4 regions of the Streptomyces sp. NPDC107517 genome follow, and region 1 is predicted to be linked to each of the others. Evidence: riboswitches for the same ligand, from Rfam matches in the RefSeq annotation. Region 1 holds a riboswitch; each other region holds the start of a gene.

Region 1 (2,192 bases):
CGGGTCCAGGTGGGCTCCGTCCAGTCGGCGCCGAGCGCGTGCGTCACGACGCCCCACACCTGTGCGGGCGGCACGTGCACTGAGCCGAGGGCGAGCCCGGCGGTCATGGAGGCGGCCAGGAGCAGGGTGAGTGCGACCAGGGTGACGGCGAATGCGGCCCGGCGGCGCGGCTTCACCGCGGCGGATTTCTCGGCGTCCGTGGCGGACGAGGTCACTTGAAGCTTTCCGGGTGCAGCCCTCGCGCCAGGTCGCCCACCGCGTCCGCCGACCGGACGCCGACGAGGGTGTCGGTCAGCGGCAGCACGACGAAACGCTTGTTCTTGATCGCGGGCACGTCGGCGAGGGCGGGCTGGGAGAGCAGGAACTTCTTCTTCTGCGCGACGCTGGTGCCCGCGTAGTCGTAGATGGCGATCACGTCGGGCTTGCGGTCCACGACCTGCTCCCACGAGACGTCGCCGAACACGTCGTCCAGGTCGGAAAAGACGTTCTTGCCGCCTGCCAGTTTGATCAGTTCGTTGCCCAGGCCCTTGCCGCCGGCCGTGAAGGCGGACTTGTCGCCGCTGTCGTAGACGAACACGGAGACGTCACGCGCGTCCTTCACGGCCTCGCCCGCCTTGCCGACGCGAGTGCGCAACTTGGAGACGAGGGCGGACGCGCGGTCGGAGACGCCGAAGATCTTGCCGATCGTGCGTATCTCGGTGTACGTGTCCTGCATGGTCACCCCCTTCTTCCCGGCGCAGTTCTCCCGGTTGAGGTAGGTGTCGATGCCCGCGTCCTTGAACGCCTTGCGTGAACGGCCCTCCTTCTCCGCGAACGCGCTGGCGTACCCGCCATAGACGAAGTCAGGATCGCTGTCGAGGACCTTCTCGAACGACGGCGCCTCCTTCGACAGTTGCGGGATCGACGCGAAATCCTTGCGCAGAGCGGGTAGGACCGCCGAGTCGGGGTACGACGTGCCGACCATCCGGTCCTGCAAACCCAGCGAGAGCATCAGCTCGGCCGGGTGCTGGTGGATGGTCACCGCGCGGGACGGCGGCTTGGTGTACGTCGTCTTCACACCGCAGTTGTCGATGGTGACAGGGAAGCCCTTCGCCGCCGAGGCGCCTGCCTTCGGGGAGTCGGCGGTGGTGCCCGACGAGCCGCAGCCGGCCGTCAGCAGGATCGTCGACAGCGCGGTCACGGCCGCGGCGAGGCGCGCCGGGCGTCGCCCGCGCGAGGCTGCGGACGCCGCGGGCGACGGGGAGAACGAGAAATGGGGACGGTTGTGACCGTCGTGCATGGGAAGCCTCCTGCGGAGTCCGCGCTCCTCGGATCGGGCCCGCGGCAGGTCAGTGACCTGACTCCCGCGCACGCCCTGGGGACGTGCGCGGTCACAGTGGCGGGACCGTGCCGGACTCACACCGGCTTCCTGGCTCCTGCCGCGGCTTGACTTGGTGATCGTACGTAATGACCAGGTAAACGAGAACACCGGGTCGGACCGGGGTCAGGCGCCCCAGCGCAGGGCGATCGTGTCGCCGACACCGATGGCCTTGCCGCGGGAGGCGCCCGCGAAAGCCGCGCCGTCGACGCTCACCTTCCAGGTGCCGGAGCCGCTGTTGCCCTTGCCGTTGAGTGATGTGATCTGGCCGGTGCCGGAGGAGGGTGTGACACCGCTGACGCAGCCGGACGGGGTCGATGTACCGGAGGCGGCGTCGAGGACCGTGCCGAGCGTAGTGGTGGTGCCGGTCGGGGTGACGGCGACGGAGCAGACCTTGAGGGTGCCGGAGCCGTCGTCCACGGTCACGGCGAACTTGGCGGCGGTGCCCGAGGTGAGGGACGACTGGCCGACCCACTGCGGAGCGCCGGACGTCACCGGGGCGGGCGGGGCCGCGGTGAAGCCGCCGCCGGCGACGGCGCGCAGACCGTCGATCGACGCGTACGCCTGCGGTGCGGTGTCGCCGGGGAGGTACTTGAAGCCGCCGCCGGGGTTGAACTGCTGGCTGATCAGGAAGTCGACGGGGGTCTTTCCCTTGGAAGTGAGGAAGTCGCTGGTCTGCGGGTTGATGCCGCAGGCGTTGAGCCCGGAGACGGCCCAGCCGTTGGAGTCGGTGTTGACGCCGAACATGGCATCGAAGGCACCGGAGTTGGCGATCAGCTTGTTCTTGAGGAAGGTCTTGGCCTGCACGACGTCGGTGTCGGTGTTCGGCACACCG
Region 2 (2,192 bases), on a different contig from region 1:
TTGCGCACCGGGTTCGAGAACGCCCACTGGTACGCGAAGTTCATGAACGTCCCGTCCAGGGTGTCGAACAGGCTCATACCGGCGGCGAACAGGAGCGGCAGGCACAGGATCGCGTACCAGGGCAGTCCGGCCGCCGCGCCGCTGCCCGCCATCACCATCAGCGTCACCTCGGTCGCCGTGTCGAAGCCGAGGCCGAAGAGGAAGCCGAGCGGGTACATCTGGCCCGGGCGGGTGATGGACTTGGTGAACCGGCCGAGGATCCGGTTCATGAACCCCCGTGAATCCAGGTGCTGTTCGAGCTCGGCCTCGTCGTACGAGCCCGCGCGCATCGCCCGGAACACCCGCAGGATCCCCACCAGGGCGACGAGGTTGAGCGCCGCGATGAGGTAGAGGAAGGACCCGGAGATGGTGGTGCCCATGACGCCGAGCGTCTGATGGGTGGCGGACCCCTCGTTCATGATCCGCCCGGCGAGCTGGGTGCCGCCGGCGATCAGCGCGGCGAGCACGACCACCACGCTGGAGTGGCCGAGCGCGAACCAGAACCCCACCGACACCGGGCGCTTGCCGTCGGCCATCAGCTTGCGGGTGGTGTTGTCGATCGCGGCGATGTGGTCCGCGTCGAACGCGTGCCGCATCCCCAGGGTGTACGCGGTGACGCCGAGGCCGATGCCGAAGGCCTTCGACCCCACCTCGTAGTGCTCCGGCACGACGAGCAGGAACAGCACGCCGAACGCGACGACATGGAGTGCGGCGATCACCGCGAGGAGCCCGGCGGTGCGGACGGTGTCCTCGCGCCGCCAGTGGAACGCGTCGCGTCCGGTCGCCGGGGACTTTACGGGCAGGGTCATGCGGTCACGCTCCAACACCTCGTGGAATCACTTCGTGAGATGCCGTGGCCGGTCTCCTGGCTGACGGGTGTCCGCGTCCGCCCCGGCCTTCCCAGCTGCGCGCGGCAGCCAGTGGCGTGGTGGGGCGAGGCGTCCCGAGTCGTCTCGTTGCCGAGGGACCCGGGGCCCGATCACAGTGGCGAGGGCCGCTTCGGTCTGGGTCTTTTGAGGGACCGTCACCGAATTCCCGAGCACCACGGCCCGCCCACAGTAGAGGCCGGTCGGTGACGCCTGCAAGGCTGCACAGCTGCGTAGGTGTGCGCGGGTATTCAAGATCACATCGGTGGCTGCGAGGATGGGGCCATGCATCTCGTCCCTGCCGAGCGCGCCGACCGCCGCACGATCGACGGCCACCGGGTCTGCGAAGCCATCGCCGCCATCGGTGAGCCAGGACATGTCCGCGCCTGGGCCGACCGGTTCTCGCTGCTCGCCGATCCCCGCCGCCTCGCGCTGCTCCTCGCGCTGTACCGGGCGGGGCCGCTGGCCGTGTCGGATCTCGCCGTCGCGACGGGCATGAACGACCCGGCGGTCTCACAGGCGCTGCGGCTGCTGCGCGCGGCCGGAGTGGTCGAGGGGGAGAAGGAGGGCAGGATCGTGCGCTACCGCGTCGTCGACGCGGCGACCGCGGACCTTCTCAAGCACTGCGCGACGGACGGCGCGCACTGACACGTGCGCGCCGTCGTGGCCTGCCGCTCCGTCCTTCAGTCCTGTCGGCCGTCGGCCCGGCGGCGCGCGGCGGTGATCTCCGCGTACGTGAGGTCGCGCCCCTCCCAGTGCGAGCCCTCGGCGGACTTGCCGGGCTCCAGGTCCTTGTAGACCTCGAAGAAGTGCGTGATCTCCAGGCGGTCGAACTCGGGGATGTCCTCGATGTCCTGCACGGAGGTATGGCGCGGATCGTGCGCGGGCACGCACAGGACCTTCTCGTCCATGCCCTTCTCGTCCCGCATCACGAACATGCCGATGGCGCGGCACTCGACGGTGCAGCCGGGGAACGTCGGATCGCCCACCAGGACGAGCGCGTCGAGCGGATCGCCGTCGCGCCCCAGCGTGCCCTCGATGTATCCGTAGTCCGCGGGGTACTGGGTGGAGGTGAACAGCATCCGGTCGAGTCTTATCCGGCCGACGGAATGGTCCATCTCGTACTTGTTGCGGGAGCCTTGGGGGATCTCCACGGTGACGTCGAACGCGTGGACCGCGTCGGTGCCGTGGGCTGCGTCGGTGTGTCGGACCTCGTTGTCCAAGCCAGCCTCCTCGTCCACCCCGAGTGTCCTCCCGGGAGTGCGGGCGCGTCAGCCGATCGGGAAC
Region 3 (2,192 bases), on a different contig from region 1:
GCGCCCTCGCGCGTCACGAAGGAATTGAGGGACATGTTCTGCCCCTTGAACGGCGCGACTTTCACCCCCTGCCGCACCAGCCACCGGCAGATCCCCGCGGTGACCACGCTCTTCCCGGCATCGGACGTGGTCCCTGCCACCAGCAGTCCGCCACCACTCACGACTTCCCCCTCCGCAACAGTGCCCGCCCGGCGGCGCACACGCCGAGGGCCAGCCAGCTCACGCGCCGCGAGAGCCGCGCCGCCCGCTCGATGTCGGCGGTCTCCACGGCCCGGCCCGACGCGTTCAGTACGGGCCGGTGCTCGACCCGCCCGCCGTACGACAACGTGCCTCCCAGGCGCACTCCGAGCGCCCCCGCGAACGAGGCCTCGACGACACCGGCGTTGGGGCTCGGGTGCAGTCGCGCGTCCTCGCGCCACGCCGTGAGCGCGCCGCGCGGACGGCCGCCCGCGATTGCGGCCAGCACGCCGGTCAGCCGCGCCCCGGGCCAGCCGGCCACGTCGTCGAGGCGTGCGGAGGCCCAGCCGTAGCGGCGGTACCTGGCCGACTTGTGCCCGACCATGGCGTCCAGCGTGTTCACGGCGCGGAACGCGACGAGCCCGGGGACGCCGGCGACGGCGCCCCACACGAGCGCGCCCACGACGGCGTCGGAGGTGTTCTCGGCGACGGATTCGACGACGGCCCGCGCGATCCCGTCCGCGTCCAGGGCCTGCGGGTCGCGCCCGCACAGATGCGGCAGCCGTTCGCGCGCCGCGTCCACGTCACCGGCGGCCAGCGCGCTCCCGATGGCGCGCGCCTCGCGCCCCAGCGACGTACCGCCGACGACCGCCCAGGTGGCGGCGGCGGTCAGCGCGACGGAGGCGGCGGGGGAGCGGCGCGCGGCGCGCGCGGCGAGGCCACCGGCGAGGGCGGCGCCCCCGGCGCACACGGCGGTGTGCACGGCGCCCCACCCGCGGTGGTCACGCCACAGCACGCGCTCGACGGCGCCCGCGGCCCGTCCGAACGCGGCGACCGGATGCCCGCGGCGCGGATCGCCGATCAGGAGGTCGCCGAGGAGTCCGGCGGCGCTGCCGTACGCGAAGACGCGCTCGGCCCGCACGGTCAGCCCGCCGCTACGGCGAGGGGAACCCTTGTACTCGCTCTGAGCGGGAGCACCCGCAACTGGCAGCCGCGCATGGCGATATGTCCTCACTCAGGGTGTCCACGCCCTGGTTGGAAGAGACCGGCGGCGAGAGTTCCTGGCTCGCGGGGATCACTCCCCGGTGACAGTGGCGGGACCGCGCCGGATTCGCACCGGCTTCCTCTCCTGCTGCCGTAGATGGCCCCGGAAGTCCACCACGCCCCCCGAACGCCCGTCAACTTGCCGTTGACCTGCGAAGGGAGAGTGTGCTGAGGCCCACACGAAGCGGGGTGCGGGACGCCGTCGCGTCCCGCACCCCGCACTTCTGCCGGTTACCTCCGGTCAGGCGACGATCAGGAAGATCCCGTAACCGACGGCCGCCGCGCACAGGGCGAAGCAGGCGTACGCGCCGGAGACGGCGAGCCCCGCCGAACCGCCCTGGGCCGTCGCCGACTCCCGCTTGGCGAGCCCGACGATGCCGAGGGTGAACAGGCCCACGAGGGCCACCGTGATCACGAGGCTGACTCCGAACACGGAGCCGAGTGCTGCCCAGTCGATGTGCATAGCGCTGCTGCTTCCTTAGACCGTGGCCGGTCGCGCGGACTCCGCCGAGGGCGGGGCGGGCGAGGCGGGGATGGTGGTCTTCACGTCGGTGTCCAGGTCCGCGACCGTGCCGGCGGGCGGCGGGGTGACGGCCGCGATCGCGGTGGTCACGACGCCGGCGGGCTCGGCCGGGACGTCGACGCCGTCGATGTCGTCGTCCGTGACGTTCGTGTGGTCGATCGCGTTGCGCCGGGACAGCGCCCAGATGGTGCCGGCGCCGGCGATCAGGAGCAGCGCGGTGACGGCGACGCCCCACGAGCCCTGCTTGGTGAGGAACTCGGCGCCCGCGCCGACCAGACCGGCGGCCGGCAGGGTCAGGCCCCAGGCGATGAACATGCGGGTCGCGGTCGACCAGCGGACGACGCCGCCCTTGCGGCCGAGGCCCGCGCCCATGACGGCGCCGGAGCAGACCTGCGTCGTGGAGAGCGAGAAGCCGATGTGCGAGGAGGCGAGGATCGCGGTCGCGGCG
Region 4 (2,192 bases), on a different contig from region 1:
GCATCCTGCCTCGCGACCCGCGATCGAGGTCCGGGCTCGCCGCCGGGCCGCCGCGCGGGATGATCGCCTGGCCGGCCATCTTCTCCTTGTTCCTCGGGTGCGGCATCGCCTGGGTCAACACATACCTGTCGTTGCACGGAGTACGTCACCTCGCTCCGGGGCCGACGGCGGCGGTGCTCTGGTGGCGGTCCTTGGGCTCACCGGGATCGCGGGGCGGGTGCGCCGGCCGCGGCTCGCCGGCCGACCGGAACGTGCGCGATGGCTACCGGGCGCGTTCAAGGAGCCGCTCTACGCGCCGCCTCCTCTGCTGCAACGCATGGTCGAGGCAGGGCTGTTGGGCCGGAGGACCGGTCGCGGCTTTCACCGCTACGACGCGCACACCGCCAAGGACCACCGGGGCTGAGAGGCAGGCCCGGGTACCGCTGCCGGGATGAGGGCCCGGCGGCGGCGAGCGGACGAGGCGGGAGACGGCGCACGGGGACCGTCTCCCGCTCCGCCCGCTGGCTGCTTTCCCCCACAGACGTGTCACACCTCACCGTCCGAAACCCGGACTCCCTGCCATCGCCCGACCGGCGACCCGTAGGGTGACCGACGCAGCTGGTTCGCCCCGTCCGCCAGACGGGAGTGTCGCAAGAGGGAACCCGGTGGGAATCCGGGACTGCCCCGCAGCGGTGAGTGGGAACGACCGCCGTCATCACGCACTGGGCCCCGACGAACGGGACCTGGGAAGCGATGGCCAGTAGGAGCCTCGTACGAGTTCCGTACGTGACGAGGCGCGCCCACGAGTCCGAAGACCTGCCATCTGCCCGTGCCCGTACGACGCGCGCGCGGACATTCCGGTGACCTCGAGGGCGGGTCGGCGTACGTACCGAGCGGACGACCGCGCCTTGCCGCGCGAGGACGTGCCGCCGGTCTGCCACTCCTTCTTGACCGCGTCGGTCTCCGGGATCCCAGGGATACGTCTCTCGAAGGAGATCTCCGTGACCACCAAGACCGCGGCCGCGGCAGCACGGGCCACCGTGTACGGCTACCCCCGCCAGGGACGGAACCGCCGGCTGAAGAAGGCGATCGAGGGCTACTGGCAGGGCCGCGTCACCGCCGACGCCCTCCGCGCCACCGCCGCCGACCTGCGCCGGATCAACTGGCAGGAGCTCGCCGACGCGGGCATCGGAGAAGTCCCCACCGGCGACTTCTCCTGCTACGACCACGTCCTCGACACCACCGTCATGGTGGGCGCGATCCCCGAGCGCCACCGCGCCGCCGTCGCCGTCGACGCCCTCGACGGGTACTTCGCCATGGCTCGCGGCACGCAGGACGTGGCGCCGCTGGAGATGACCAAGTGGTTCGACACCAACTACCACTATCTGGTACCGGAGTTGGGCCCGGACACCGCGTTCACCGCCGACTCCACCAAGCAGGTCACCGAACTCGGGGAAGCCCTCGCTCAGGGCTTGTCCGCCCGGCCGGTCCTCGTCGGCCCGGTCACGTATCTGCTGCTCGCGAAGCCCGCGCCGGGTGTCGCCGCGGACTTCGACCCGCTGACACTGCTGGACCGGTTGCTGCCCGTGTACGCCGACGTGCTCGCCGATCTGCGCGCCGCCGGCGCCGAGTGGGTGCAGCTCGACGAACCCGCCCTCGTCCAGGACCGCACTCCGGCCGAGTTGAACGCCGCCGCACGCGCCTACCGCGACCTGGGCGCCCTCACGGACCGCCCGAAGCTGCTGGTGGCCTCCTACTTCGGACGTCTGGGTGACGCCCTGCCAGTACTGGCCAAGGCACCGGTCGACGGTCTCGCCCTCGACTTCACCGAGGCCGCCGCCGCGAACCTCGACGCCCTCGCCGCAGTCGGCGGCCTGCCCGGCAAGCGCCTGGTCGCCGGTGTCGTCAACGGCCGCAACATCTGGCTCAACGACCTCGAGAAGTCCCTCAGCACGCTCGGCACCCTGCTGGGCCTTGCCGACCGGGTCGACGTCGCCGCTTCCTGCTCACTGCTCCACGTACCGCTCGACGCATCCCTCGAGCGGGACATCGAGCCCCAGATCCTGCGCTGGCTCGCCTTCGCCCGGCAGAAGACCACCGAGGTGGCCACCCTCGCCAAGGGCCTGGCCCAGGGAACCGACACCATCGCGGCCGAACTCGCGGCCAACAAGGCCGACTTGGCCTCGCGCGCCGGATCGCCGATCACCTACGAC

The links. A riboswitch is a leader RNA that binds a small molecule or an ion and turns the genes downstream of it on or off. The one in region 1 is predicted to bind cobalamin.
Region 2: another riboswitch for cobalamin. It lies ahead of nicT (Nickel transporter NicT); the one in region 1 lies ahead of ACZ67T_RS32340 (ABC transporter substrate-binding protein).
Region 3: another riboswitch for cobalamin. It lies ahead of ACZ67T_RS07400 (cobalamin biosynthesis protein); the one in region 1 lies ahead of ACZ67T_RS32340 (ABC transporter substrate-binding protein).
Region 4: another riboswitch for cobalamin. It lies ahead of metE (5-methyltetrahydropteroyltriglutamate--homocysteine S-methyltransferase); the one in region 1 lies ahead of ACZ67T_RS32340 (ABC transporter substrate-binding protein).

What each region holds. Positions count from the first base shown of each region.
Region 1 is NZ_JBVJPM010000018.1:17,382-19,573, forward strand. It holds gene ACZ67T_RS32335 (FecCD family ABC transporter permease) at 1-215, opposite strand, end outside; gene ACZ67T_RS32340 (ABC transporter substrate-binding protein) at 212-1,279, opposite strand; cobalamin riboswitch at 1,310-1,434, opposite strand; gene ACZ67T_RS32345 (prenyltransferase/squalene oxidase repeat-containing protein) at 1,484-2,192, opposite strand, start outside.
Region 2 is NZ_JBVJPM010000007.1:92,351-94,542, forward strand. It holds gene nicT (Nickel transporter NicT) at 1-848, opposite strand, end outside; cobalamin riboswitch at 878-1,101, opposite strand; gene ACZ67T_RS18355 (ArsR/SmtB family transcription factor) at 1,191-1,553, shown strand; gene ACZ67T_RS18360 (inorganic diphosphatase) at 1,589-2,128, opposite strand; gene ACZ67T_RS18365 (GNAT family N-acetyltransferase) at 2,177-2,192, opposite strand, start outside.
Region 3 is NZ_JBVJPM010000002.1:806,343-808,534, forward strand. It holds gene ACZ67T_RS07395 (cobyric acid synthase) at 1-161, opposite strand, end outside; gene ACZ67T_RS07400 (cobalamin biosynthesis protein) at 158-1,099, opposite strand; cobalamin riboswitch at 1,211-1,352, opposite strand; gene ACZ67T_RS07405 (hypothetical protein) at 1,463-1,684, opposite strand; gene ACZ67T_RS07410 (inorganic phosphate transporter) at 1,700-2,192, opposite strand, start outside.
Region 4 is NZ_JBVJPM010000044.1:6,109-8,300, forward strand. It holds partial or broken gene ACZ67T_RS42545 (3-hydroxyacyl-CoA dehydrogenase family protein) at 275-403, shown strand; cobalamin riboswitch at 582-817, shown strand; gene metE (5-methyltetrahydropteroyltriglutamate--homocysteine S-methyltransferase) at 981-2,192, shown strand, end outside.